Oleidesulfovibrio alaskensis DSM 16109: one gene and its partner. The protein of the gene in region 1 binds, or shares a complex with, the protein of each later gene. Links are inferred from orthologs where the notes say so. Each region holds a gene or a part of one and is shown on either strand. Other genes may lie near its edges. The genes, in order: mfd and uvrA.

Evidence for each region.
Region 2: the proteins of mfd (region 1) and uvrA are in contact, whole or in part, in a crystal structure (PDB 4DFC), measured with the Escherichia coli proteins. The link is inferred for Oleidesulfovibrio alaskensis DSM 16109 from one-to-one orthologs.

What each region holds. Positions count from the first base shown.
Region 1 is NZ_AXWQ01000004.1:29,002-43,588, reverse strand. Bases 99-4,109 are described here. They hold mfd (transcription-repair coupling factor), read left to right. Parts: upstream 99-450; coding sequence 451-3,909; downstream 3,910-4,109. Other genes in these bases: H586_RS0100225 (SurA N-terminal domain-containing protein), read left to right, coding at 3,931-4,109; H586_RS0100235 (chemotaxis protein CheW), read left to right, coding at 99-359. In the rest of the region: more of H586_RS0100235, read left to right, coding at 1-98; more of H586_RS0100225, read left to right, coding at 4,110-4,938; H586_RS0100220 (peptidyl-prolyl cis-trans isomerase), read left to right, coding at 5,063-6,004; H586_RS0100215 (helix-turn-helix domain-containing protein), read left to right, coding at 6,019-7,005; DNA repair protein RecO, read left to right, coding at 7,026-7,772; glyQ (glycine--tRNA ligase subunit alpha), read left to right, coding at 7,829-8,713; glyS (glycine--tRNA ligase subunit beta), read left to right, coding at 8,725-10,815; rpsT (30S ribosomal protein S20), read left to right, coding at 10,972-11,235; Trk system potassium transporter TrkA, read left to right, coding at 11,442-12,839; H586_RS0100185 (TrkH family potassium uptake protein), read left to right, coding at 12,850-14,295; H586_RS0100180 (adenylate kinase), read right to left, coding at 14,432-14,587. UniProt on the Escherichia coli protein: Couples transcription and DNA repair by recognizing RNA polymerase (RNAP) stalled at DNA lesions. Mediates ATP-dependent release of RNAP and its truncated transcript from the DNA, and recruitment of nucleotide excision repair machinery to the damaged site.
Region 2 is NZ_AXWQ01000004.1:459,530-475,307, forward strand. Bases 5,155-8,508 are described here. They hold uvrA (excinuclease ABC subunit UvrA), read right to left. Parts: upstream 8,136-8,508; coding sequence 5,355-8,135; downstream 5,155-5,354. Other genes in these bases: H586_RS0102450 (DUF554 domain-containing protein), read right to left, coding at 8,406-8,508. Outside these bases: H586_RS0102400 (DEAD/DEAH box helicase), read right to left, coding at 1-1,394; H586_RS0102410 (phosphotransferase), read left to right, coding at 1,558-2,526; peptide-methionine (S)-S-oxide reductase MsrA, read left to right, coding at 2,630-3,271; H586_RS0102425 (NYN domain-containing protein), read right to left, coding at 3,490-4,809; more of H586_RS0102450, read right to left, coding at 8,509-9,092; H586_RS0102460 (LysR family transcriptional regulator), read right to left, coding at 9,704-10,600; H586_RS0102465 (DUF169 domain-containing protein), read left to right, coding at 10,716-11,561; H586_RS0102470 (DUF2179 domain-containing protein), read right to left, coding at 11,629-12,138; H586_RS0102475 (SulP family inorganic anion transporter), read left to right, coding at 13,221-14,966; H586_RS0102485 (THxN family PEP-CTERM protein), read right to left, coding at 15,196-15,778. UniProt on the Escherichia coli protein: The UvrABC repair system catalyzes the recognition and processing of DNA lesions. UvrA is an ATPase and a DNA-binding protein. A damage recognition complex composed of 2 UvrA and 2 UvrB subunits scans DNA for abnormalities.

The DNA of each region.
Region 1 (14,587 bases):
AGATCACTAAAGTACCCCGGGCTCCCGAGTTTGTCGAAGGTGTCATCAATCTGCGCGGCAAGGTCATTCCCATTATTGACCTGCGTCGCAGATTCGGACTTGATTCCAAAAAGCATGACAAGCATACGCGTATTATTGTTATTGAGATAAATAACATGATCGTGGGCTTTATTGTGGATTCGGTTTCCGAAGTCCTGCGTATTCCGGCCGGAACGGTCGAACCGCCGCCACCGGTGGTTGCAGGTATGGAATCGGATTACATAAGCGGTGTGGGCAAGCTGCAGGACAGGCTTCTGATTCTGCTCGATCTCGACCGGTTGCTATCACACGAAGATATGAGCGCACTTGGCACGCTGTAGCCTGCCTTGTCGCGTTTGCTGAAGCCGCCATCAACCCGTCAGCGGGGTGGCGGCTTTTGCTTGTTGACGTACTTTTTTTTACGGATTCACTGTGCAGTTTGAAGAAATAGCGAAAAGGCTGGGCGGCGGTGCGGCGCACAGCCTGCATGTGGCCCGCAGCGGCCCTGCGACCCGTGCCAGACTGGCAAAGGAACTGATTGATCAGGGCCGGAGTGTTGTGCTGGTTGCCCGCAATGCTGATGAGCTGGCAGAGCTCAGGGCGCTGGCAACGCTCTTTTCGCCGGACGAATCGTCGGAGGACGTGAGTCTGACGGTACCCGCGTGGGAGCGTCGCTGGATTATTATTCCCCAGCATCCGGCGGGCAGCCCCGGACGTACTGCGTGGGCAGCACGCATGGCCAGCCTGTATGCGCTCAACAGGCGGCACATGCCGCAGGCGGTCATAGTATCGCTTGATAATTTCATTCCCAAGCTTCCTCCTCCTTCCCTTTTTGATAAGCATCAGCTGGTTCTTTCGACCGGCGAGGACATGTCCCCCGGGCTGGTCATGGAACAGGCTGTGGAGTGGGGATACACGCGCACCGCATATGTCACCCAGCCCGGAGAAATAGCGTTGCGCGGGGATATTCTGGATATTTTTCCGCCGGGCTATGCCAAACCGGTACGGCTGGACTTTTTCGGCGACACTCTGGAAGAAATCCGTCTTTTTGATCCTTCAAGCCAGAGGTCAAAAGGCAATCTTGCGGAGGTGACTCTTATTCCCACTGCGCCGGTGGTGCTGGAAGGCGCACCCCGTGCCGAGGCCCGCAGCTTCTGGCAGCGGGCTGCCGAGTCCGGCCTGCTGCCGGACGGTGCGCCTGCAGCGCTTGATGTGGCCGCAGGAGAGGCCCGTGCAACGCTACTGCCGGGGGTATACTATCAGGATGCCGTTTTTCTGGAGCGCTGGCTGCCGCCCGATGCGGTCTATATTCTGCCTGCTGAAAGGGATGTGGCCGAAGCACTCAAGCAGTCTGCCAGAACATGGGATGATTTTTCCGACCAGCAGGAGCGGGAGTACGGCATTCATCAGCCTGCGGCCATGACCATCCGTGAGGCGGAAGACGTCACCGCTTTGTTCGGGCAGACAGTGCGTGTGTACTTTGAAGAACTGGTCATGGGAGTGGAGCAGAAGGGAGAAAACCTGCCGGAACGCGGGTATGAGGTCTTTCAGGATCTTTTTTACGAAAAAGAGCAGAGCGACCGGCCGTGGCAGACACTTATTGAAGCTCTCAAGGAATGGAGCCGCACCAGACGCCAGACTGTTCTGAGTTTCGGTTCGGCGCGCAGCAGGGCCAAATTTCTTTCACTGGCCCAGCAGGACGGCATCAGTCCGTATCTGCGGTATGACAAAAGCACCGCTGGTGTTTTTGCTCTTGTGTCGGCTTTCCGCAAGGGGGCTGAACTGCAGTGGGATAACTCGGTTGTGCTGGGCGAAGATGTGCTGCAGCCGCGTACACGGCAGCAGAGGGTGCGGTCCGGCGCTTTTGCGGGGTTGAAATCCTACGACGACCTTGAGGCGGGGGCCATGCTGGTTCACCGCGATTACGGCGTCGCCCGTTTCGAGGGCTTGCTGCGAATGGATCTGGGGGGCGTCTCAAACGATTACCTTCTGCTCCGTTATGCCGGTGATGACAAGCTGTACCTGCCTGTGGACAGACTTTCTCTGGTTCAGCGGTTCAAGGGGCCTGACGGTACGGCACCTTCGCTGGACAAGCTGGGCGGTGCCGGCTGGAGCGCCAGCAAGTCCAAAGCCCGTAAAGCCATCGAGAGGATCGCGCATGATCTGGTGGAGATGTATGCGTGGCGCAAGGTTGCAAAAGGATACCGTTATTCTCCCGTAAACGACATGTACCGCGAGTTCGAGGCATCGTTCGGGTTTGAGGAGACTCCTGATCAGGCGCGGGCCATCGAGGACGTTCTTGATGATATGGAACGTGCTGAACCCATGGACAGACTTGTATGCGGCGATGTGGGCTTCGGCAAGACGGAGGTCGCACTGCGGGCGGCATTCCGCGCCGCCATGGACGGAAAACAGGTGGCTCTGCTGTGCCCCACCACCGTGCTGGCGGAACAGCATTTCCAGACATTCCGGAGCCGCCTCGGGCAGTTTCCCGTCAATGTGGGTATGCTCAGCCGGTTTGTTTCACGTCAGCGTCAGAAGGAAGTGCTGGCCGCGTGTGAACGCGGGCAGATTGACATTCTGATCGGTACGCACAGGATTTTGTCTGATGATGTCATCCTGCCGAATCTGAGCCTGCTTATTCTGGATGAAGAACAGCGGTTCGGCGTGCGGCATAAGGAACGCCTGAAGAAAATGCGCAGGAACGTGGATGTGCTTACCCTGACTGCAACTCCTATTCCGCGGACTCTGCAGCTGTCCATGTCGGGCATCCGTGAGCTGAGCGTCATTGAAACGGCTCCGCCGGAGCGCAAGCCCGTAAAGACCGCTCTCATAGACCGGGACCCTGATATTCTGCGCGAGGTTCTGCTGCGCGAACTGCAGCGCGAGGGGCAGGTTTTCTGGGTGCACAACAGGGTGCAGGGACTTGAGCGTGTGGCCGAGTATGTCCGGTCGCTTGTTCCTGACGCCCGCGTGGGTATGGCCCACGGCCAGATGTCGGAAAAGGCGCTGGAAGAAACCATGCACAAGTTCTGGCATGCGGAACTGGACGTTCTTGTCTGTACCGCCATTGTGGAATCGGGGCTGGATTTTCCCCGTGCCAACACGCTTGTGGTGGATCAGGCGCAGATGTTCGGTCTGGGACAGCTGTATCAGTTGCGCGGCAGGGTGGGCCGCTCCGACCGGCAGGCTCATGCTGTCTTTGTTGTGCCGGATGTGGACGGTGTGCCGGAACTTGCACGCAAGCGCCTGAAAATAATACTTGAAATGGATTATCTGGGGGCCGGTTTTCAGGTCGCCATGGAAGACCTGCGTCTGCGTGGGGCCGGTAATATTCTTGGCGAGGTGCAGTCCGGACACATGGTCAAGATCGGTCTGGACATGTATCTTGAAATGCTTGAAGAAGAAGTGGCCCGCCTGAAGGGTGAGCCGGTGCGCGATGATGTGCAGACCGAGCTTAACATAGGCATTACGGCTCATATTCCCGAAGGCTATATGGACGATGGAAGAGAGCGTCTGAAATATTACAAGGCTCTTTCTTCGGCAGCGGACGGTGCTGCGCAGGAAAGCATCGAGCTGGAAATGCGGGACAGGTTCGGTCATTTTCCGCAGGAGCTTCAGGCTTTTCTGGGAATACTGCGCCTCAAGCGTTATCTGGGTACTCTTGATGTGCAGAAGGCTGATATTTTTGCGGATAAGGTGAGGCTGACCTGGGCGGAAAACGCCGGAGCGGTTTCTCCTGCCACACTGGTGGGCTGGGTTGCAGAAAGGGCAGGCAGGGCACGTCTGGTGCCGCCTGCCATCATGGAAATCCAGCTGCCGGAAGGTTCCGCTTTTGAAGACCGGCTTTCTGCCCTGCAGTCGGAACTTGAATTGCTGCGGGCACAGTAGCTAAAACCAATCGGGATGGATATGCGCAGACAGATTGCGGCCGTGGTGGCTGCATGTGTGATTATGGCAGCAGCCGGCTGCAAAGACGATGTGGAACAGCAGGGCGTGGTGGCCACGGTTAACGGCAGCCCTGTGTATCTTCAGGAGCTGGAAGCCCGCTATGATCTGGATCATCTGAGCTGGAGCGGCGCCATGGTCCCTTCCGTCGATCAGTTGCGCAAGGACTACGGCAGTGCGCTTGCCGGACTTATTGTACAGCGCCTTGTGGAGCAGGATCTGGAAAAATCCGGACTGGACGTGACAGATGAAGAGGTGCTGAAAGCCGAGGAAGAGGTGCGGGCCGACTACCCCCCCGGTGAGTTTGAAAAAGTGCTTGTCGAAGATTACATAGACCTTGCCACATGGCGGTATATGCTGCGGCAGCATCTGCAGCGCGAAAAGTTCCGTTCCGAAATTCTGCGGCCTGCGATTTCTTTGAGTTTTGAAGAAGCTGAAGATTATTACAAAGCGCATCTGAGCGATTTTTACCTGCCGGAAAGAATTAATTTTCTGTACATTTCCGGACCGGACAGAGGCACTGTGGAAAAGGCCCGCGATTTGTTGACAGAAGGTAAGGACCGGGCAGAGGTGCTCGGCAGCTTCAGCCAGCTTTCGGTCCGGGAGCTGAAAATGCGAGAAGACCGGGTTCACGGCACATGGAAGCAGCTGCTGGCCAAGCTTGAAGACGGGCAGGCTTCACCTGTGCTTAACGGCGAAGCTGGCTATGAGGCTTTTATCATGCTGGGGCTGCTGCCGGAAAAAGTTCTCGGTCCGTCTCAGGCCTATCCCATCATCGAGCGTCTGCTTATCGAGGAGAAAATGCAGCAGGTCTATGCTCAATGGCTGGAAAAACGTCTGGAGAGCGCGGAGGTGAAAGTTTCTGACCTGTTGCTTCGCCCCGGCGAAGATGAGACTCCTGTTCCGGAACTGGCGCCGGAGCCGGAGGAGCCTGCCGCTCCGGAAGCGTTCAATGCCACGGGGGCAAGCTGACGCGGCCCTTGACGGGCAGGTGTTTTCCGGCGCTCGTTGCAATGCTGATTAAAAGATATTACATCCCACAGATTATATGCATCTTACCAACTGGCCCGTTGTGCGGGCTGTTCAGGAGGGTTTCTTGCTGCGTCTACTCAAGCTCGGCGTTTTGACTGTTTCTGCCCTTGCGGTGTTTGTCGCCGGTGCCGGGGCGGAAACGGTAATCAATAAAATTGTTGCCGTTGTGAACGGTGAGATAATCACACAATACGACCTGCAGGCCCGTGCCGCTTCCAAGCTGCACCGTGCCGGCCTCAGTGCCCTTGATCCTGCGGATGCGGCCGCCATAAAAAAGATTGAGTCCGAGACTCTTGAAGACATGATCGTGGACAGGTTGATGGTGCAGGAAGCTGAACGCTATAATCTGGGGGCAGACGATGCCGCCGTGGATAATGAACTGCGTTCGCTGCTGGCCCGCATGCAGATAACCGAAGATCAGCTGGTGGCTCAGCTGAAGTCCGAAGGTCAGGATCTTGATTTTTACCGGGGGCTTATCCGCAACAATATCATGCGTCAGAAGCTGCTTTCCTTTATGGTCAGCAGAAAGGTCGTTGTGACCCGTCAGGATATTGAAGCGTATTACGAAGAGCATAAAAACGAATATATGCAGGATAAATCCATCAGTCTTAGCCTGCTTGTATTTGCCCCCACGGCAGATCCGGAACCTGTGCTGCGCGATATCCGCGAGGGGAATATCAGCTTTGCCGATGCGGTGAAGAAATATTCTGTGGGCCCTGCAGCCAGCAGCGGCGGTGCCATAGGCAAGCTGGACTGGAGTTCGCTGGTGAGCCAGTGGAAGCAGGCTCTTGAAGGTGTGGCCGCAGGGGGCCTCAGTCGCCCGATTGAGTATGACGGCCGTGCGGCCTATCTGCATGTGGACGAAGTGATTGAAGGCACTGTCCGCCCCGTGGACGAAGTGGCCGATGAAATTGAAGCTAAGCTGCGTGAACCCATGCTTAAAGAGCGTTTCGAAGAATATACACGAAAGCTGCGTGAACGTGCGGTGGTTGATATCCGCCTCTAGTCAAGGAGACGCTGATGACCTTGAAAGAATTGGGACAGGCGCTGCGGCAGGCGCGTGAAGCCCGCGGCATGTCTTTGAAGGATGCGGAAAAACGCACCAAGATCGCCGCAAGAATCATTTCCTCCATTGAGGAGGGCCGCAACGACAGTTTTCCTCACCCCGTGTATGCCAAGGGGTTTGTCAAAACCTATGCCCGTTTGCTGGAGTTTGATGCCGAACTGGTGCGTTCAGTCGTTGAACAGGAATTTGTGGACGACAGTGACGATGATCCCGTGCTGCCGCCGCCCAAGCTGGTGGTAAAACCGCGGCGCAGAACCGCTCCGCTGGTGGCCGGATTGCTTGTTGTGGTGTTGCTTGCCGCAGGCGGTTACCTGGCGTACCGTTATCTGGTGGCTCCTGTGGTTGCCGAAAAACAGCAGCGGAGCGATACCGTGCAGAGCAACGGGTCGTCTGTGCCGGCTGCTGCGGTGCCTGCGGTTTCCACGCCGTCCGCGGCTGAAGGCAACGCCACCTCTGTGCAGGGCAATGCCGCGGAATCAGCCGAGCCTGTGAACGAAACCGGCAAGGCCTCTTCCGGTGCGGCATCCCGTATCGTTGCTCCGGCGCCTGCAGAAATGGCCGTTGCGGCAGACACCGCCGGCACCGGTGCACAGACAGCACAGCAGCCTGTGCCGCAAAAAGCCCCCGTTGCCCCGCCTGTTCCGGCAGTTCCTGTTCCGCAGGCAGAACAGGCCCCTGTGGCCGGTCAGAAAAAAGCCGCAGCCGCAGGTGAGCAGCAACTGCGGGTCGAGGCCCGCCTCGACTGCTGGATAGAGGCCCGCATGGATGATGTGAGAGATCAAGAGCTTTTTTTGCGGGCCGGTCAGGCGGTGGTGTTCCGGTTTGACAAGTCGCTTTCTGTCAAGCTGGGCAATGGCGGCGGAGTGGACGTGAAGCTGAACGGGCGTGCCGTTCCGGTGGAAGCCGCACCCGGAGATGTGGTTACGTTGCAGTTTCCATAGCCGTTACCGGCAAGAGGGATATGGATTTTACGGAAAAAGCGCTGGTGCTCCGCACCGGCAGATTTCGGGAAGCGGACTTATGGGTCCGCTTTTTGTCTCCCTCAAGAGGCGTGATTACTGCGTTTGCTTTTGGCGGGTGCCGCAGCCGCAGACGTTTCTGCGGGTGTCTTGATGCGCTCAACCATGTGCTGGTAAAGGTTTCCAGTGACAAGCGGCGTACATATCTGTGTCTGGACGAAGGGACTCTGCTCAACGGCCCTGTCCGTTTGCGCTCCGACTGGGGCCGTACCGGTGTGGCTGCCAACTGCATCAAGTTTGTGGAAGCCATGGGAGTAGGGCCTGAGGGTGCTGCCGATGCGTATGATCTGACGTGCGGCATGCTGGAATTGCTGGAAACGGCCGATGTGGTGCCGGAAATTTTTCCGGTGCTTTTTCGGGGGCGGCTGGCTTTTGATCAGGGCTATCGCATTGATCCTGTCCGTTGTGCGCGCTGCGGCATGCGGCTGAAAGATGTTGCCGGTGTCCGCTTTTTGCCCCGTGAAGGTGTGTTTGAGTGTTCGGCACACGGGGGCGCGTCCGGCGGCGGTTTTATGATGTCCGCTGAAACCCTTGACGCCGTTCGATTTGTGCAGGAGAATCCCCCGCTCATGTGGACTGATATTCCGCTGTCACCCGAAGGGTGGAAGCAGTGGGGCCGCGCTGTTGATGCGTTTATTCAATACCATGTAGGCCTTGTCTGGGATAAGGGCCGGTTCCGCAGAATATGACGGGACGGACCGTTCCGGCCGGATGGTGTACTATTTATAGTGATTTAGGGGAAAATATGAACTTTCAAGACGTTATTCTTACGCTGCAGAATTTCTGGGCCCGCAGAGGCTGTGCCATACAGCAGCCTTTTGACAGCGAATGTGGTGCGGGGACGTTCAACCCTGCCACCTTTCTTCGCGTGATCGGCCCCGAACCGTGGAATGTGGCGTATGTGGAACCATCCAGACGTCCCACGGACGGCCGCTACGGAGAAAATCCCAACCGCCTGCAGCATTATTTTCAGTTTCAGGTCATTCTCAAACCTTCTCCCGACAATGTGCAGGAGATTTATATCGACAGCCTGCGCGCTCTTGGCATCAACCCCGCAGAACACGACATCCGGTTTGTGGAAGATGACTGGGAATCGCCGACGCTCGGGGCATGGGGGCTCGGCTGGGAAGTCTGGCTCAATGGTATGGAAGTCACTCAGTTCACGTATTTTCAGCAGGTCGGCGGCATTGATCTAAGCCCGACAAGTGTCGAGATTACCTACGGTCTTGAGCGGCTGTGCATGTATCTGCAGGAAAAAGAGTCGGTCTATGACCTGATGTGGAATGACACTGTGACATACGGGCATATCTACCATCGGAACGAAGTAGAAATGTCCCGTTACAATTTCGAAGAAAGTGATGCGGGCATGCTGCTGGAACTTTTCAATGCGTACGAGCGCGAATGCACCCGCCTGTGTGAAAAGCAGCTTCTCTGGCCTGCGTATGACTATTGCCTCAAGTGCTCGCATACGTTCAACCTGCTGGATGCTCGCGGAGCGATTTCCATTACGGAACGAACGGGGTATATCGGCAGAGTGCGTGTGCTTGCTTCTTCCGTGGCGCGGCTGTATGCCGCACAGCGTGAGGAAATGGGCTATCCCATGCTCAATACCGGAATCAGGAAAGGATAGGGGAGTCATATATGTCTGTTTTCGTGATGGAGATTGGAACAGAAGAACTGCCTGCCCGTTTCCTTTCCGGACTGGAGCAGGAGATTGCTTCGCGGTTTGAGGCTGCGCTTGCAGCAGCCAATGTGGAATTCGGTACTCTGAATGTGCAGTCAACCCCGCGCAGGCTGGCTCTGACCATTGAAAATATTGATGCCGTGCAGCGCGAAGCTGAAGAAGTAGTTTCCGGTCCGCCCGTGCGTATAGCTTTTGACGCACAAGGCCGGCCTACCAAGGCGGCCGAAGGATTTGCCAGAACGCAGGGCGCTGAGCTGGACGAGCTTTTCACGCTGACCACCGATAAAGGTGAATACCTTGCGGTGCGCAAGAAAACCGGCGGCCGTCCCGTACAGGAAATTCTGTCAGAGGTGGCCCCTGAGATCATTGCAGCTTTACCTTTCCCTAAAAAAATGAAGTGGGGGAGCGGCGATTTTACGTTCGGCCGTCCTCTGCGCTGGGTGCTGGCCCTCTTTGACAGTGAAGTAGTACCGTTCACAGTGGCGGGGATTGTTTCCGGCAACGAAACCTGTGGGCACAGGGTTCATGGTCCGGGGCCTTTTGAGGTTTCCGGAGCAGACGCCTATGCCGGTACCGTGCGCGATAAGTGCCATGTCACCTTGTGCGCTGCCGACCGGCGCCGCGTGACCGTAGAAGGTGGAGACGCCCTTGCCGCACAGGCCGGTGGCCGTATCCTCTGGAAAGACTCCCTGCTGGACGAAGTACAGGGCCTTTGCGAGCATCCTGTTCCCTGTCTGGGAGATTTTGATCCATCTTTTCTGGAACTGCCGGCAGAGGTTCTGCTGACCAGTATGGAAAGCCATCAGAAGAGCTTTGGCGTTGCCGCTGCCGATGGCAGCCTGATGCCGCACTTTCTGACTGTGCTCAACATGACGCCGCAGAATTCCGCGCTGGTTAAAAAAGGCTGGGAGCGGGTGTTGCGTGCACGTCTTGAAGATGCCCGTTTCTTCTGGAAGGCGGACCTTGCTTCCGATTTTGACAGCTGGCTTGCCAAGCTGGACAACGTCATCTTTCTTGCTCCGCTGGGCAGCATGGGTGACAAAACGCGCCGTCTGGAAAGGCTGTGCCGCTGGCTGGCTGCCGCCGTGGCTCCTGATATTCAGGAACAGGCCGCCCGTGCAGGCCGGTTGTCCAAGGCTGATCTTGTCTCGGAAATGGTGTACGAGTTTGATTCGCTGCAGGGGATCATGGGCGGCATTTACGCACGCCGGAAAGGAGAGGACGAGATTGTCGCCCAGGCTGTCAGCGAGCAGTACCTGCCGGCCGGTCCCGAAAGCCCTGTTCCTGATTCTTTGTGCGGTGCGCTGCTTTCCATAGCTGACAAGGCTGATACGCTGGCTGGCTGTTTCGGACTGTCCATGATTCCTACAGGTGCGGCCGATCCGTATGCATTGCGGCGTTGTGCGCTGGGTATTGCGCGTATTATGCTGGAAAAAGGTCTTCGTTTCGATGTACGCGAGCTTTTCAGATACGCGCAGGAAGGCTACGGTGAACGTCAATGGAAGCTGGAACCTGAGCAGGCAGCCGAAAAGCTGCATGAATTCTTTGTGTTGCGTCTGAAAAACCTGTTTGTGTCACAAGGGCATGAAACGCTTCTTGTGGAAGCCGCGCTGCATGCCGGTGCCGACGATGTGTGGGCCGCAGGTGCCCGGCTGGAGGCTCTGGACCGTTTCAGCAAATCTGCAGAATTCGGTCAGGCGGTGCTTACATTCAAGCGTGCGGCGAATATTATCCGCAAGCAGGGGCAGGAGGAAGACGGCGGACTGGATGGTTGCTACGATGCTTCGTTGTTTGAGGACGAAGCTGAAAAGGCGCTGGCCGGTGCGCTGGAAGACATCGCCCCTGATTTTGAAGCACGGTGGGCCGCGGATGATTACCATGCGCTGTTTGGTCTGCTGGGTGTGCTTCGTCCGGCCGTGGATGCTTTTTTTGACAGCGTCATGGTCATGTGCGAAGATCCGCATATCAGACGTAACAGGTTGAATCTGCTGCAGTCTCTTGTGCAGCGTCTTGGGCGTCTTGCTGATTTCGGTGCATTGCAGATGTAACGGTGGCAAGGCAAAAAATTGCCGGAACAGCCGGGAAAAAATAGTCTGTCAGGGTTGACAAGAGTCCGGCCTTGACTGTAAATGACTCGTTCCCCAGTGTTCCAGTAGGTCAAATATAATTTTTCACATAGAAGCCTTTTTTTTGGAGGGAGTCCCTTGGCTAACCATAAGTCTGCCATTAAGCGGCATAAGCAGAGTGTCAAAAGAGCCGCACGTAACCGCGCTGTCAAAACCCGTATCAAGAACGCTATCAAAGCCGTTCGCACAGCTGTTACGGAAAAGGATAAAGAGCAGGCTCAGGCAAAACTGACCGACGCTATGTCCGTGCTGGATAAGGCTTCCAGCAAGGGCGTTATTCACTGGAAGAACGCCGCCCGTAAGATTTCCCGTCTCAGCAAGGCTGTGGACGGAATCGAGTAATATCGTATTGTTGCTCTAGTTAGTATTGCCCGTCACTTCGGTGGCGGGCTTTTTTGTTCTGCCGGGCGCCCCGCGCACCACTGTGCATGTTGGTAAATGCTGACGGCATGTTATAGCGGTTGAACAGGCCCCGTCCTTTTGCTAGTGACCATGGTTGACCGGCAGATGCGTCCCTCTGGTTTCATCTTTTGAGAACGGATTGCACAATGCGTTTGTTTCGTAAAGAACCGAAAGCTGAACAGCTCAAGGTTATTATTATCGGCGCGGGTGAGGTGGGCTACCACATAGCCCACAGGCTGACCCGTGAGAATAAACAGGTTGTGGTGGTGGACCAGCAGCCCGAAGCCCTGCGCAGGGTGGCCGAGGCGCTTGATGTACAGACCATCAGGGGGTCGGGGTCCAGCCCCGTGGTGCTGCACGACGCCGGTGCAGAAGATGCCGATATTATTCTGGCGGTGACAGACAGTGACGAGATCAATATCATAGCATGTCTGTTCGCCAATATTATTTCGCCTGCTTCTACCAAGCTGGCCCGCATACGCAATGAAGAATATACGCTGTACCGCGATGCTCTGGCTCAGGATATTCTTAATATAAGCATGATCATCAATCCTGAAGTGGAAGTGGTAAAAAACATCGACCGGCTGCTTTCGTTGCCGGGAGCCGTTGATTACAGCGAGTTTGCCGACGGACGCATCCGCATGGTGGGCATGCGTATATGTTCCGGACCTCTTGTCGGTGTGCGGCTGATGAATTTCCGGACGGTGATTTCCGACGGCGATGTGATCATTGCGGCCATAGTGCGCAATGATGAGCTGATAATTCCTACCGGTATGGATGAAATCAGAGCAGACGACGTGGTCTACTTTGTCTGCACCGAATCCAGCCTGGAATCGGTCCGCAATGTGGTTGCCGCTCTGGAAGACCCTATCCGGAGTGCTCTTATTGTGGGTGGTGGAAACATAGGTATGCGTCTTGCCACGCTTTTCGAGCGTAAAGGTTATCATACCAAACTTGTCGACCGCGATGAGGAACGCTGTGCTGTGCTGGCAGAAAAGCTGAACTCGACCATTGTTCTGCACGGTGACGGCACCGATCAGGATCTGCTGCGTGAAGAAAACGCCGGAACCATGGATGCCGTTGTGTGTCTGACTTCTGATGAAGAGACCAATATTCTCTGCTCACTGCTGGCAAAGAATATGGGCGTGCGCAAAACCGTTGCGCGCATCAACAAGGTGGCTTACCAGCCGCTTGTCCGCGCCATCGGCATCGAGCATTCGGTCAGCCCGCGTCTGTCAGCCGTGAACAGCATTCTGCATTATATCCGCAAAGGAAAGGTGCTTTCTTCAGTAGCCATCCGCGGGGAAGAGGCTGAAGTGATGGAGGCGCTGGCGGAAGCGCAGTCAGATATTGTGGGCAGACCCATCCATAAGCTGAGCTTTCCCAAGGGAGCGCTGGTGCTGGCTCTGGTGCGCGGCACCGAGGTCGTCATCCCCAGCGGCGACACTGTTATCGAGCCGCAGGACCGCATCCTGATTCTTTCCACACGTCAGGCGGTTTCCGATGTTGAGCAGGCTCTTATGGTCAAGCTCAAGGCGTACTAGGCGGCTTGTAATGCGTATCGGCTATACATTGTATGTCATCGGGGCGTTGCTTTGCTCCGTTGGACTTACCATGATTTTTCCGCTGATGTTCGGCGTATACTATCAGGATGAAAGTATATTGCCGCTTTTGTACTCCATGGGGATAACAGTGATTGCGGGCGGCTGCCTGATTGCCGTTTTCCGTGAGCGGACCAAAACCCTGCTGAACCACAGAGAAGGCATGGCTATTGTGGCTCTGGGGTGGATAGGGGCGGGTATTGCCGGAGCGCTTCCTTTCTGGTTCGGCGGCATGCTGGGATTTACCGACGCGCTTTTCGAATCCGTTTCTGGCTTTACCACCACCGGCTCCACGGTGCTGACTGATATCGAAATAGTCCCCCGCGGTCTGCTTATGTGGCGTAGCCTCACCCATTGGCTTGGGGGCATGGGTATTATTGTGCTTTCACTTGCCATTCTGCCTTTTCTCGGCGTGGGGGGCATGCAGCTGTACAAAGCCGAAGTGCCCGGCCCTGTGCCTGACAAGCTCAAGCCCCGCATCAAAGATACAGCCATGGCTCTGTGGAAGGTCTATCTGCTTTTTTCCGTGCTGCAGGCTGTGTTGCTGTATTTCGGGGGAATGGATGTGTTCGACTCCATCTGCCATACATTCGGCACCATGGCCACGGGCGGTTTTTCAACCAAGAATGCTTCTGTGGGGCACTACGACAGCGGATACCTGCAGACCGTCATCATTATATTCATGTTCATTGCGGGTGTTAATTTTTCTCTGCATTTCCGTCTGCTGCTGGGAGAGCCCGGGGCTTTTCTCAAGGATGCGGAATTTCGTTTTTATACGGTCGTGGTGCTTGTCAGTACGGCTGTGGTTGCACTGGCCGTATATGGCACAGAGTACGACAGTTTTCTTGAAGCATTGCGTCATGCGGCTTTTCAGGTTGTTTCCATCTGTACAACAACCGGGTTTGCCACGGCGGATTATGAACAGTGGGCGCCCGTAACCATGGCAGTATTGCTGTTTCTGACGTTTCTTGGCGGGTGTGCAGGGTCCACCGGCGGCGGCATTAAATGTATGAGAGTGCTGTTGTTGCTCAAGCAGGCATATCATGAAATTTTCAGACTGATCCATCCGCACTCGGTATCTTATGTCAAGCTGGGCAACCGCATTGTGCGGGCAGAGGTACTTTCCGGTGTGCTGGGATTTTTTGTTCTGTATATCGGGTTGTTTGTACTGTCATCCACGCTCATAGCAGCTATGGGGGTTGATGTGCTGACGGCCTTTTCCGCCACGGCGGCCTGCATAGGCAATATCGGCCCGGGACTGGGGTCCGTAGGTCCCGCCGAGAATTTTGCCCACCTGCCTCAGGCTGCCAAGTGGGTGCTGACACTGTGCATGCTGCTGGGCAGACTGGAAATCTATACTGTTTTCATCCTTTTTGTGCCTGAGTTCTGGCGCAAGTAACCGGCCGTTGGCGCTGGCAGTGGTGCGGAAGGTACACGCGCGCAGAACATGTACCGCCTGCTTGCTGTCGGTGCGTTATGCATAAGAAAAGGCCCCCGCTTTCAGCGGGGGCCTTTTTGTGGCGGAAGAGATCAGACTAGGCGAGCTGGGCCAGCAAGGTTTCCTTGATGGAGTTGATGTCGCCTTCGCCGTTCAGTTCAATGTATTTGGTGGCGCCTTTGGCTGCGAGGTCTTTGTAGAAGTAGGCAGCGGCCAGAGTGCCGTCTTCGGTGTTGTAGTAGATGTCATGACG
Region 2 (15,778 bases), 430 kb from region 1 along the record:
GGCGGCTGGGGTTTCATCACATACTGCCCCGGTTTAGGCTTAAGCGGCGCGGGAGCTTCTCTGGGGACAATACGGAACGCAGGCTTCACCGGCTGCCCGTCCTGATGCATGTCACCCCCGTGCCCCGCATGCGAAGCGACCTTTCTGGCGGCCGCCATCTGTTCGCGCGCTGCATCTTCAAGCAGGCGGCGCACGCGCTGCACACGCTGCGGGCGGGGTTCGCGGCGCAGGCGGGCCGGACGTGCGGCCTCCGTGCGCTGCAACGCGCTGTAGTCAAAGCCTTCCGCGTGCCAACGCGACAACGCACCGCCAAGCACCCGTTCCAGCGTGCGCACCTGCGGTTCATCTTCCTGCGTCACAAAGGTCAGCGCCACTCCGGAATTACTGGCTCTGCCGGTGCGCCCTGCCCTGTGCACGCAGGCTTCTACCGAAGGCGGAAAATCGTAATTGATCACGTACCCCACCTGCGAGACATCTATACCCCGCGCGGCGATATCCGTGGCCACCATAACGCGGAAAGTCCCCCTGCGAAAACCTTCCAGCGCGGCTCTGCGACGCCCCTGCGAAAGGTTGCCCTGCAGGCAGGTCGCCTCTATGCCCGATTTGACCAGCTGCTGCCACAGGCGGCGTGCACCGTGTCTTGTGCGCACAAAAACCAGCACGGAATCGCGGGCAAAAGCACGCAGAACATATTTGAGCAGCGGAGTTTTAAGATGTTTGGGCACCGGACACAGGCTGTGCCGCACCGTGGGGGCTATGGCGCAGGTGTCAAGCTCTATGCGCACAGGCTGCCGCAGACATTCCTCCGCCAGCTCGCGCAGCGGCGCCGGCATGGTTGCAGAAAACAGCATGGTCTGTTTCCGGACGCGGGTGCAATGCAGAATTTCGCGCACATCGGACAGAAAGCCCATGTCAAACATCATATCGGCTTCATCCAGCACAAGCATGTCCACATGAGACAGATCGGCATGACCTCTGCGTACGTGGTCCAGAAGTCTGCCGGGACAGGCCAGCACAATGTCCACTCCGGTACGCAGCTGCACGGTCTGAGCGTGCATGCCCACACCGCCGTACACAGTGGCAGAACGCAACCGGCAGAAACGGGCCAGAGTTTTCACTTCTTCATGAATCTGCGCCACCAGCTCGCGCGTAGGGGCCACAACCAGCGCACGCAAGGTGCCGCGGGCACTTTCGCCCTGCAAAAGAAGACGGTGCAGCAGCGGCAGCACAAAGGCCGCGGTCTTCCCTGTTCCCGTTGCCGCCAGTCCCAGTATGTCCTGACCTGCCAGCGCGGGCGGCAAGGCTTTTTCCTGTATCGGCGTAGGGTTGACAAAACCTCTGGCCGACACCGCTTCAATCAGCGCAGGATGCAGGGAAAAACGGGCAAAGCTCACAGCAGCTCCTGTTTTGACATGATCAAGTTCATGAGCGGAAGACCGGCAGCATACCCCGTCGGGCCTCCGGACGCAACGCACCACGTCTGCGGTTCTTTTTTCTGGACACCCGCCGCAACGCAGGGCACTGTGGGCACGCTGGAACCTCCGGCAGGAAAATATCATGAACGACATCCTGAACCAGTGGAATATCACTGCCGCACGCATAGCGGACGAACATGCCATACCGGGCAGTCCGGAACGCTGCATAGAACGCACCGTCATAGAAGACACCCTCGGCAGACTGTGGCTGCTTGAACGTCTGGCAGCCGCGCAGGCACCGCACAGAGAATCCGTGGCCGCACTGCTGCATTCTCTGCATGCGGCTGGAACATGTGCCGTGCACAGTCCGGCTGCGCTGGCGGCAGGCAGAAAAAACGCTCCGTCATTCATAGCCCGCGTCCGCGGTGCCGCATGGCAGCTCAGTCCGTTCATCACCGGCAGTCCTCTGCCCAGACCTGAATACATTGACCACGCATGGCGCGGAGAGGCAGCCGCGGCCTTCATACATGGTCTGCAGACTGCAGGTAAGCAGTCAGAATCCGTCATGGCGGCGCCCACTCCTCCGTTATCCGCCTACATCGATTCGCTGATGCAAACCATGGCCGCCCGCCATCCCCGGTGCCACCGCTCGCTGGCGGAACCTGCCCGGCACGCCGCCGCGGCGGCTGCACGTCCGGTGCGGCCCGCGCTGGCCCACGGCGACCTGCATCCGGTGAACATCATATGGAATACGCGGCCACAGGCAGATGCCCCCTGTGTGCAGGCCATCGCCGGTGTTATAGACTGGGAATTCTGCGGTCTCAAGGACGTGCTGTACGATGTGTCAAACTGTGCCGGCTGCGCTGGTTTCGAGCACCCGAGCGCTCTGGAAAAAGATTTTGTGCTGGCGCTGATGGCCGGTCTGCTGCGCAACAATGTGCTTTCCGCCGAAGAAATAAAAAGCCTGCCTGCCCATATGGTAGCCCTGCGCTTTGCATGGGTAAGCGAATGGCTGCGCCGTAACGACATGGAAATGCTGCACATGGAAACAGAATACCTGAACATTCTGCTGGATAACGGAGCAAGGCTGGGCAGGCTGTGGGCAGGCTAGCATCTGCCTGTGCAGGCGTGCAAAAAACAACCTCGTGTGGTACATACGGGTACCCTCTGACCACACAAGGCAGAATTTTGCCGCCGCAACCGCAGGAGGACTCATGCTCCGTCATTTCCCGGGAATAATACTGGCTGCCGCACTCATCATCATACCGCTCACGACGCTGTACGCCACAGCAAAACTGCCGCCCGGCAAGCTGCCGGACTCTCCGCCGGAGGGGCTGGCGTATGCCACATTTGCCGGCGGATGCTTCTGGTGCATGGAACCGCCCTTTGACCGGACTCCCGGAGTGCTTGAAACAATTTCAGGCTATACCGGCGGCCACACGGAACATCCGAGCTATGAACAGGTTTCCGCAGGCGGCACAGGACACTACGAAGCGCTGCGTGTGGTCTTTGATCCGCGTCAGGTCAGCTATGACACACTGCTGACCATTTTCTGGCGTAACATAGACCCTTATGATGCATCGGGCCAGTTCTGCGACAGAGGCGATCAATACCGGTCCGCCGTTTTCTGGCACGACGACGGGCAGAAAGAAGCAGCCCTGCGTTCCGTGGCGCACGGTCTGCAGGACGGCAGCCTTGACAAAGCCCCCGCCACTGAAATCCTGCCCGCACAGGATTTCTGGCAGGCCGAAGACTACCATCAGGACTACTACCGCAAGAACCCCGTGCGTTATAAGTTCTACCGCTTCAGCTGCGGACGCGACCAGCGGCTGGAAGAACTGCACGACAAACGCTGAGCGACAAAAAAAGCAGGCCGGAGAGATATGCCTCCGGCCTGCGTCTGTTACGATGGCAGCTGCGGCGATTCCGCACGCAGCGTGCAAAACGTCGGCAACAGCAGCAGACTGTGTCCTGCGCCGCTCACACCGGACCCGATGGACGCAGCAACGCGGCAGCATTCAGCCGCCGGTCGCCGCTGAAAACCGTAAATACTCCAGTCGTCGCACCGGAACGGCTACTCGTCATAATACTCCGCACGTTCCGCACACGCCGCGTCACGGTCTTCAGCATCTTCATCCGCCCACATATCTCCGGCTGCGCATTTGGGATACAGCCACGACATAAGCAGGTACTCTTCATTACGGTTCAGTTTCCAGTCAGCCAGACTGAGCAGGTCGTATGCATTGCGGATGGCGGACTTGGCCATTTCCTTCACGCTTTCGGGCGAATGTTCGCCGAACCGGTACCCCCCGCGGGCAATGCCCACCAGCAGCCAGTTGACATGTGAGCGTGCCACGGGCAGCCCCTTGCGGACACAACGGTCACGCACATTGCGCGATGTCTGCGTCAGCGAGAAGGCATTTTCCTCCAGTTCATCGGCAATACAGTGCAGCAGGCCCATGAAATGCTCGGGCATCAGTACGGGGTGGTCTGTCTTGCGATGTACCTTTTGCGCAAAATCATAAAGATCCGGATATTTGCTCCTGAACGCGGCGATATTTTCGTCTTCATCCGGCGGTTCGTGTCGCTGCGGGTCGTACAGATAGCCGGGCACCTGCTGTGAATGCGTGTATTCCGTCAGATTCATGCGTTCAAGAAACGGCATGAATTTACCCAATCCCATCCATTCATGGTCCAGTCCCAGCTCTTTACGCACCAGATAGGCCAGAACCGCCAACGGTACGGGTTTGGGCTGCTTCTGCATATAGTTACGCACCACCTGAGCTCCGCGCCGCACCATCTCATCCACATCAGCCGGGCGCACCACTCTGGCCGGATAGCTTTCCGGCTCGGCATCGCGCAGGGCTTCGCCGATAAACATATCTTCGCGTATGCGCCAGGCACTGGCGGCCGCATACGCCGGCGATGTGAACCCCACCGAGAGCACCAGCGTTTTGCGCGCATGTTCGCGCAAGCGTATAAGCAGCGGGGTAAAATCGGCATCGCCGGACAGAATGATGAACTCATCAAAATAGGTGGGGTGCGACAGAGCATCCAGAGCATCTATGACCAGATGGATGTCCGCGCTGGTCTTACCCTGTTTCGTCAGGGGAGGACAGTCTGTGACGCTGAAGGCATTACGAACAAAATGCGGCCTGAAATCTTGAAATATCTGCGGATTAAGATAACAGCACCGTTTAAGTATGCGCCGCCGCACGCCATCGCCATGCAGCATACGCAGCGCATGGTGCTCCAGCCAGCGCATCCAGCGCTGCGGGTCGGTGGCAAAAAGATACCCGTACTGGGGGTCCTGTTCTGCAAGGCGGGTGTAAATGTTATCAAAGTCAACAAACAAAGCACTGTAAACTTCTTTAATACTACCAGATGTTTTCATCGACACTCCAGACAAATAAAAAATAAGCAAGCAACATACATAAGCGGGGGCGTATGCTTATATCAAAGCATATACACCGGGCAAGCGTAAAACAGATACATACCATAGCAGTGTTCCGCCGTCATGACAAACATATCTGCGATACCGCCTGTATCTGCCGGTGGCACCACTGCCCGCGGCTTATGCTGACTGCCGCTCCGCATTCCCGCAACCGGCAGCCTTGTACAGCAATCATGGCCGCAGTGCATCCGGCGCTGTAAGCAACCGCACGCTGACAACATTACTGCAGTGCAACCCGTTATAAAATGATCGGACACTCTCATACAGAATTTCCGCCCCCGCCGGACTGCCATATTATATCATATGCAGCCTGCCCTGCAGCGCGCACTCTGCACGGCAGGCTTTCTTCAGCTGTTTTTTACACACAGCCCGCACGCTGCAATGCAATCCACCCGCGCGTCCCTTTTCTGCAGCACACAAAAAAGCGCCGCAGCGGAATTTCCGCTGCGGCGCCGGATTACGCCGGAACACAGACAGGCGGGCCGCTAGCGCCCTGCCGCCTTGACCGCCACGGCCTCGTGCTTCAAAAAACTTCCTGTAACAGAAGCCGGATCGGCCATGATTTCTTCGGGAGTACCGCTGGAAACAATACGCCCTCCGTATTCACCCCCGCCCGGCCCCAGATCGATGACAGTGTCCGCCGCCATGATGACATCGGTGTTATGCTCGATGACAACCACCGTGGCACCTCTGTCCACCAGCTGATGCAGCACCCGGATAAGTTTGCCGACCTCGTGCATGTGCAGACCTGTTGTCGGTTCGTCAAGAATATACAGCGTGCCGGGCAGACTGCGTTTGCCCAGTTCCCGCGAAATCTTGATCCGCTGGGCCTCGCCGCCGGACAACGTGGTGGCAGGCTGCCCCAGCCGCAGATATTCAAGCCCCACATCCTCAAGCACGGCAAGCCGTCTTTCAAGCGCAGGGTAATTTTCAAAAAACGCCTTTGCCTGACGCACAGTCATGCCCAGCACATCGGCAATGTTCATACCCTTGTAACGGACTTCAAGCGTTTCATGGTTATAGCGCTTGCCACCGCATACATCGCAGGTCACATAGATATCGGGCAGAAAATGCATCTCCACACGTATCTGCCCGTCGCCGCCGCAGGCTTCGCACCGCCCGCCGCGCACGTTGAAGCTGAACCGCCCCGGTTTGTAACCGCGTTTGCGGGCATCGGGCGTCATGGCAAAAATATTGCGGATTTCATCAAATATCTTTGTGTAGGTGGCGGGGTTGGAGCGTGGAGTACGCCCGATGGGCGTCTGGTCGATGGCCACCAGCCGTTCGATGTTCTCCAGCCCGTCTATGCCCCGTATCTGCCCGGGGCTGTCCACTTTGATGGACTGATGCAGTGCGATATGCTTGTACAGCGAATCAACCACAAGCGAGCTTTTGCCCGATCCGGAAGGACCGGTGACGCAGGTAAGCGCCCCCAGAGGAATTTCACAATCGATATCCTGCAGATTGTTGGTGGTCACCCCGCGCAGGACAATGCTGCCGCTGCCCTGCCGCCGCTTTTCCGGCAGCGGGATGGTCATCTCGCCCCGCAGATAGCGGGCCGTCAGCGAATCCGAATCGCTCAGCAACGACTTCACACTGCCGTTGAACACTATTTCGCCGCCGAGCATTCCCGAACCGGGGCCCAGTTCCACCACCGTGTCGGCTTCCAGAATGGTGGCTTCGTCGTGTTCCACCACAAGTACGGTATTGCCCCTCTTCTGCAGGCTGCGCAGCGTACGGATGAGCCGCTCATTATCCTTGGGGTGCAGGCCGATGGAGGGTTCGTCCAGCACATAGGTAACCCCCACAAGACCGGATCCCAGCTGCGAAGCCAGCCTGATGCGCTGAGCTTCTCCGCCGGACAGCGTGGACATGTTGCGGCCCAGCGAAATATAATCAAGCCCCACATTCTCCATGAACCCGAGGCGGTGAGTCAGTTCCTTGAGCAGCGGCTCGGCAATGACCGCCTGCGATTGTCTGAAATCACGCCCGCGCAGCCATTCAAGCGCACGGGTTATGGACAATGAGCAGAACTGCGAAATATTCAGATCGTCCACTCGGACGGCCAGTGCTTCCGGTTTCAGCCGCGCGCCGTCACATGCCGGACACGGATGCGACTGCCGGTACCGCGAAAGTTCGTCACGCCACTGGCTGCCCAGCTGCATTCCCCTTTCCAGCAGCAGAACCACTCCCGGCCAGCCGGTCTCCTTTTCTCCGTGAAACAAGGCATTCCACGCCTTTTCGGAATACTCGCGAAACGGCGTGTCGGCAGCAAACCCCAGTTCTTTGCCCAGCGCTTCAAGAGCAGGTTTGTACCGCTCGAATACTTTAGGATTTTTCCACGGCAGCAGGCCGCCGGACGCAAGCGACAGGCCCTTGTTGGGGGCGAGAAGATTGGGCTCGAAATAATCGATGCTGCCTATACCGGAACACCGCGGACACGCCCCTTGCGGGCTGTTGAATGAAAAAAGCTGCGGGCTGAGCGGCGGCAGGCTGAGCTTGCAGGTGGGGCACACAGATTCGGTGCTGTGCACCTGTTCTGCCCCGCCGGGAATACTGACGATAAGTCGCCCCTCGCCAAAACGCAGAGCCAGTTCCACAGAATCCGCAAGGCGTCCCCGTATGCCGTCTTTAAGCACCAGCCGGTCCACCACCAGATCAATGGAATGCTTTTTGTTTTTTTCAAGAGCCGGCACCTCGTCCAGCGTCATAACTTCGCCGTTCAGCCGGACACGCACAAAGCCTTGTGCTTTCAGCCTTTTAAGCCTGTCTGCATGCGTTCCCTTCTGGTGTTCCACCAAAGGCGCCATGACCATGAACTTGGTGCCCTGCTCCATGGACAGAATATCGGCGATGATCTCGTCCGCGGCACGCGCGGCAATGGGCTTGCCGCACTTGGGGCAATACATCATGCCCAGCCGGGCATAAAAAACACGCAGAAAGTCGTACACCTCGGTCACTGTTCCTACTGTGGAACGCGGGTTACGCGAAGTGGACTGCTGTTCCAGCGATATGGCCGGAGACAACCCCTCGATCTTATCCACATCAGGCTTGTCCATCTGGGGCAGAAACTGACGCGCATAGGCGGAAAGCGATTCCACATAACGCCGCTGCCCTTCGGCATAGACAAGGTCGAACGCAAGGGTGGATTTGCCCGAACCGGACGGACCGCAGACTACGACCAGTTCGTCTCTGGGAATATCCAGCGTCAGGTTTTTCAGGTTGTGCTGACGGGCACCTTCTATATGAATGCAGGGTTTGCTCATGAATTCTCCGTGTGCGCATTAAGCGGCGCCCTGAGAATATTCCGGCGCCGGACGCTTAATGATAATGCCTTACAATAGAAGAGCAAGGGATGAATGTTTTTTATTTGTGTCCGCCATCAAAAGCCCGCACCACAGGGACTCCGGCCTGTCCCGTGCCGGTGCACCGCATCGGACGGCACGCAAAAAACTGTACAGCGCGCAGAAAGACACGGGCGCGCAATACGCGCGCCCGTGAGCATAGCAGAAAGTTCAGCCGCCGCACCAGCGGCGCTACATGAAAAAGTAGGAAAGAACGCCTGCGTAAACCAGCGAGGGCAACAGGTTGGAAAGAGGGATGCGCTTGACGTCCAGAAGACCCAGCGCAATGCCCAGAATCATCAGGCCCCCGGTTGCAATAATCTCATTCATCATTGCCGGAGTGAGCATGGGCTGGAGCACACCCGCAAACAGGGTGAGCGCCCCCTGATAAAGAAAAACGGGAACGGCGGAAAATAAAACGCCGGAACCGAAACTGGCCGCCAGCGGTACAGAGGCAAAGCAATCCAGAATGGACTTGGTGTACAGCAGTGTCCGGTCTCCGCGCAGTGCCTCGTCAAACGGCCCCAGTATGGCCATGGAGCCGATGACAAAAAGCAGCGTGGCAGAAACAAACCCGTCAACAAAACGTAAATTGTTTGATTTCAGGCGCTTTTTAAGACGCTCGCCCAGACTGTTCAGTCCCCGTTCAATCTGAAGCAGTTCTCCCGTGATGCCACCCAGAAGAATACTGAACACCAGAATCAGAGGGTTCTGGGTTTTCAGCGCCATCTGCATGCCGATAACCAGCGTCGCCAGCCCCAGACCACAGAAAACAATGTACCGCACCCTCTCGGGCAGACGGTTTCCCAGCAGCATGCCGGCGCAGCTGCCCAGCACTATGGCAATAAGGTTAACCAGCGAACCAGTAGGAAAAACCACGTCGAGCCCCCGCAGTTAAAAATGGCACATTCAGCCTGCCCGCATGCAGAATCAACGAGTTCTGATAGCGCAAACCATCGGGGAAATAAACAGGAAATCCCTGCAGCCGCGGCGGACAACCGCAGAAGCCCTTTCCACGACAAGCCATGCGGCAAACAAACCGGCCCCGGTCTGATGCCGCACCGTTTCGGTTTTATATCACCTTTTGCACAGCTATAAGACAACAACATGTTATTCTTATCCTTTCCACAGCGCGAGCCGCGTCTCCGGCCCTGAAACCGAATCACATACAACACGCGTTCCCTGCCTTTTTTACCATCCGGTTATTGACAGCTGCATGCTCTCCATCCTATTAGAACCGTCTCGCATTTGCCGGGATGGTGGAATTGGTAGACGCAGCGGACTCAAAATCCGCCGGTGGCAACACCTTGCGAGTTCGAGTCTCGCTCCCGGTACCAGAAATGAAATAAGGCACTTACAGTCAAAAACTGTAGGTGCCTTTTTCTGTTCCACGGAGTAAAACAGCAACATTGCCATTTTGCCCCGCATTTTTATGGAAGACAGTCACATCAACTGCAGATCCGGCAGACATATCTGCCGGCTGTCAGCGGCTATGGCGCAAACTGCGCCAGTACGTGGTCGACAAACAGGCGCACCCGCATGGGGAGCTGTCTTGATCCCATCACCAGATTCACATCATGAACAAACCCGCCGCTCCAGTCGGGAAGCAGGCGTACAAGCCGCCCCGCCTTTTCATCCGGCCGGGCGCGCTCTTTACGCAGCAGGGCCACTCCGTGACCGGCCAGCAGAAAATCGCGGCACATCTCTACAGAGCTGAAACTGTATCGGGGCACAACATCCACAGTCACCTGCCGGCTGCCATTGTGCATGGGCCACCGCCCGCCGAAACGCTGCAGCACAATGCAGGGCATGCGATGCAGGTCGTCGGGGTCGCGGGGCATCGGATAGCGTTCAAGCAATAAAGGCGAGGCATACAGAAAAGGTTCTATGGTCAGCAGCTTGCGTGTGACCAGAGCAGGCGCAATGGCGTTTCCGGTAACAAAAGCCACATCAAAGGGGGCGGTGCGCATATCCACGGGATGGTCCTGAAACGTCAGCTCAAGACTGATGTCCGGCCATCTGGCTGCAAAATCAAGAAGCACTTTTTTAAGCAGTCCGTCGTAAAGATCAAGAAACATGCATACCCGCACCAGTCCGGAAGGCTTTTGCATATTCAGCACCACAGAATCATACGCCTTCTGCACTTCTTCCAGCACAAAACCGCAGCGGTCCAGCAGGTACGCACCGTTGTCCGTCAATTCGACATTACGCGTATCGCGGTAAAAAAGCAGAACCCCCATACGCTTTTCCAGCAATTTGATACGCCTTGAAAGCGTGGAAACACCTATACCCAGCGCCTCAGCTGCCTTGGAAAAACTTTTCTGCCGGGCCACTTCCACCAGCAACGGCACGTCGTTCAAAAAGTCCTGCACTATTATGCCCACCATCGGAAAAGAGTTTTCTGCAAGCGTTGTTTATTTTATCCATGAGCATGGTATGAAAGGGCATACTGAAAAGCAATCATCTCCGGAGCCAACTTTCACAATAAAACAAGGAGACGATATGACGATGCAACCGGTACTCGACGGCACAGCCACCTTCATGGAACATCTCGGTCTGAATGAAGAGCCTCTGGGAGTATATTACTCTGATGATAAGCCGGAGAATGCGTTCGGCCCTAAAACGGGTGTTCCCATTTCGCGCGAACTGGAAGAAAGCGGAAAGCTGGATATGCGGGAAGTTATGAAGTCGTTCACCTGTGTCATGGGCAGCATATGGCTGGCCAGAAAAAAGCACGGCGCGGCTTTCATCTCGCAGACAGAGTACGGCTGTCCGGGCGGAGTGTATTACTGCGCCATGCTTCAGCCTCATCTGCGGTTCATTGAGCACTATGTTTCCACGGGGTTTGAAGGCACCCCGCTGCAGGGGGAGCGGTATATGCCCGACCCCGACGCCATGCGCAACTTCATTCTTCGTGTGGCACCACGCAAAGCTCCTGCCCGCTACTGCATATTCAAACCGCTGTCGCTGTTCAGTGCTCAAGAAAAACCTGAGTTCATCATATTCTTTGCCCGCCCTGAAGTGCTGACCGGCCTGTTCACACAGACTGTTTTCACCACAGGCGATATGGATTGCGTGGCCTCACCTTTCGGCGCAGGCTGCACCAACATACTCGGATGGCCCTTGTACTATAAAGAAAAAGGCATCGAAAAAGCAGTCATCGGCGGATTTGATCCTTCAGCACGAAAATTTATGAAAACAGATGAGCTGACATTCACCGTTCCGCTGAGCTTATACGAAAAGATGCTGGCTGCGCTTCCGGAGTCCATGTTTACCCATGAGACAGACTGGAAAAACGTCCGCAAAAAAGTAGCCCGCAGTGCAAAAGCATGGGGCGAAGAAGAGTAGAACACGGGTCTTGCCCGCAAACGCGCTATATCCGTGCAGGCCTGCACCACAGTGGTGCAGGCCTGCATCAACCGCCCACGGTATAGGTTTTTCTTATATCATCAACCACCATATAACATTCAGGGTCCACATTGCGGGCAATGCGGGCCACTTCCCCGGCCTGACGTCTGCGCACCTGCACAAACAGCAGATTTACAACACCATCCCGCCCCTGTCCGTCAAAAACCGTCACGCGAAAACCGGCATCGCGCAGCGTGCAGGCAACCGGCCCACCTTCGCGTGTAAACACGCGCACCACCTGTTCGCCAATCTTAAACACCCCCTCCAGCGTGATGCCTGCATAAGTTCCCGACGCAAACCCCAAGGCAAACGCCAGAGATGTCACCGGATCGCTGACCGCACCGATGACGCGTGAAACGGCATACACCCAGATAACGGCTTCGAAAAACGCCACGCTGAACGCCAGCAGACGGCGGCCGCGTATAATCATTACATGTCTGATGGTGCCCAGACATACATCGCACAGACGTGCGATGAAAACAGCCAGCGCAGTCAGCAGACTTGCTGCGGTAATCATATTCACTCCTTCTGCCTGCATTCTCGGCCGCACAAAACCCCGCTGCCTGAAATGCAGCCGGAATGCATAACGCTCTGCAATGTACATAGAAAAACAAAAAGGAAAAAGACGAGAAGTCTTTTCGCGGGCAAAAGACTTAATCTGCATGATATCATCAGGCAACAATCATGGCAACACCGCGCAATGTTTTATCCCGAAACCGGTATAAAACTCTGTGTAACATTCCTTGAACGTCTGAAACTGTCACCATCGTGAATCACTTTTAAAAACAAAAAAAGTGTGTGTTGATTATTTTTTATGAAAGCTAGCAAGATATTTTTCATATTATATATCGATATCAAATCAACAGAAACACCCTAATGACTACATATCGTTTTATCATATGCTGCCAGTCTTTTTGCAAAGCAGAACATGTCATACAAATGATACAACCAAGACTTTGCGTTAATCATCTGCAATGCATAAGTGCCCGCCATCCATAAAGCACACAGCCATAACCACCGTCATCTCCTTCTCCATGGTACTGTCCTCCAGCCGGGCATGCTACCCGCACAAACAGCACAATGTCTGAATCCGGTCCGGCCCGTACAAAACCGCCCCTCTGAGTGCAGCGCATGTCCCGCCATGCGGCACAACCATGCCAGACTCTCATCACCAAACCTGTTCAGCACGTAATGGCAGTTTGCGCCTCATCTGCCCTGACTGCCCCCTTTTTCATGCCCGAAATAAAAACGTTCCACGACCACAACAGGCAGTACACAACAACAGCAACAAAGCGTCAATACAATGCACTTTGCACAATTCTTACCATACAACACATGTACAACAACCTAAAACCATATCATAACGAATCTAAAAGAACTTATGTATGCAAATGCACACCAAAAACAAAATCTCCCTCAGTATTATGAAGCCACACTCCACGACAAGAAACCGTACGTTAAAAAAATCACAATCAAAAAAAGAGTCTTCACCTTGAACATCAAAACTTTAAAAACTTGTCCCACTATTGCCACAACATAAAAAGAGGAGTAGACATGCCAGCCTCTGCGTTCATCGCATATCATTTCAGGAGGCCTTAAATGCATTCTCAAAATGTGGCCTCGGACAGGGAAGGGTTCCTGCCCAAGGCCATTTCTGTTCTCCGTCAGGGATATTCCCGCCAGAACTTCCTGCGCGACCTCGGCTCCGGTGCCACCGTGGGCATAGTCGCCCTGCCGCTGGCCATGGCGTTTGCCATCGCTTCCGGCACCACGCCCGAAAAAGGACTTTTTACCGCCATCGTCGCAGGCTTTCTTATCTCTGCGCTGGGCGGCAGCCGCTATCAGATAGGCGGCCCCACGGGTGCGTTTGTCGTCATCATTTTCAACATCATCTCCAGACACGGTTTTGACGGCCTGCTGCTGACCACCATAATGGCCGGAATCATCCTTATTATTTTCGGTGTGTTGCGACTCGGAACCCTGATCACATTCATTCCCTATCCTGTGACCACCGGCTTTACCGCAGGCATCGCACTGCTCATATTTTCATCACAGATAAACGATTTTCTGGGCATGCGGCTTGATGTGATACCCCCGGACTTTATCGGAAAATGGCAGGCATACTTCGGACATGCTGGTGCCATTGATCCGGTAACCGCAGCTGCCGCCCTGCTGACGCTGGGTATCATCATCGGCGTACGGCAGTTTGTTCCCCGCATTCCCGCTCCGGTTGCGGCCGTGGCAGCCGTATCAGTGCTAGCAGCCGCGTGCGGCGCGCCTGTGGAAACAATCGGCAGCAGATTCGGCGGCATACCGCAGACACTGCCGTCATTTGCCCTGCCCGACTTTTCATGGGCGCAAGTACGCATACTGCTGCCCGACGCGCTTACCGTGGCACTGCTGGCCGGCATTGAATCGTTGTTGTCGTGCGTGGTGGCCGACGGCATGACAGGCAGCCGGCACAACGCCAACACTGAACTGGTAGCACAGGGCACGGCAAACATCGCATCCGCACTTTTCGGCGGCATTCCCGCCACAGGCGCCATTGCCAGAACAGCCACAAACATCAGATCGGGCGCTTTCTCGCCTGTCTCGGGCATGATTCACTCTGCGGTACTGGTACTGTTTGTACTGCTGCTGGCTCCGGCCGCGGGGTACATTCCGCTGGCATGCCTCGCCGCCGTACTTGTTGTGGTGGCGTGGGACATGAGCGAAATTCACAAATTCATGCGCCTGCTGCGCGCCCCGAAGCCTGATGTGCTGGTCATGTGCCTTACATTCGGACTTACAGTGGCCGTCGACCTTACCGTGGCCGTCAATGTGGGAGTTGTTCTGGCTTCTTTGCTCTTCATGCAGCGCATGAGCAAAGTCACGCGCATCCGCGAATCAGATGGCGAGCCTGCCGCCGAGACATGGGCTGAAGAAGAACCCGTAAGTGATGTCCCGCAGGGGGTGCGCATCTATGAAATTGACGGGCCATTCTTCTTCGGTGTGGCTGATAGGTTTAAAAGCGTTCTTGATATCATGGAAAAATCACCGGCCGTCTTTATATTGCGCCTGCGCAAAGTGCCCACAGTAGACTCCACGGCCATCAACGCTCTGGAACTGCTGCATGCCCGCTGCAAAGCCAACGGAACAGTGCTGCTGCTTTCCGGCCTGCGCAAGGCCCCGCTGCAGGAATTACAGCGGCTCGGAACACTGGACATTATCGGCCGCCGCAACATTATGCCGGACATAAACGCAGCCCTTGAACGGGCACGCGCCATCACCGGCACACATGACAGGACACGCAGGCAGCCGGACCGCCACAGCTCATCCGGCCGCACCGCTTCTTCCCTTTCCTGACAATAATAAAGCGCTCCTTAGGGGGCGCTTTATTATTACAGTCCGCCCCGCGGCATCCGGCAGCATATCTCTGTGCACTGCACTCGCCGGCATAAGACCTCCGGCACGCCTGCAGGATGCCCGCCCGCAAGCACAACAGCATTTTTCCGGCGGGAATGCACTGCGCAAAAAAAGCAGGCCCTGTTTCCAGAGCCTGCCGTTTGCTGTCCGATATACGCGCTGAATAATGTTACGCGTTTTTCTTTTTCATGCGGGAATAAACCCCGAGAGCAAGTATGCCCATACCCATGAGGCCCAGAGTGGCAGGTTCGGGCGCAGGAGTGGGTTGCTGACGATGGCTGATGGAAAAATACGAATCCACGGAGGTTTTAGAATTTTCCGGTGTAAGCCAGCCATAGTAGGTTATGCTTTTGTCCAGCTTCAGTGCTTCGACATACGAATCGGGTATGATGCCGTAGCTGCTGCTGAAATCCAGCGTATACCACTCACCGTCGTATTCAAACCCTTCTGTTGTCACCCCGGGATTGGTCAGGATGAACACATCGCTGGTAAGTCCGCCGTTGTTAGGTGTTTCGTAAAAGTCAAATTCAAGAAAGGTGGTAAGAGCTTTTTTCTCTCCATAATACGGATCCAGAGCCCACAGAGCCAGTTCGGCTTTCACCCTGCCGGAGGTCAGAGTATCAGTTGTCACGGGCATGTTGGTATGGGTCATGGTGGTTGCATAGGCAGCATCACCATCAGTATCAACATTTCCCCATGTATAACTTGTCAGTTTGATGCTGCTGCGCTTTTCCCAAGAACCCCAGCTGAGA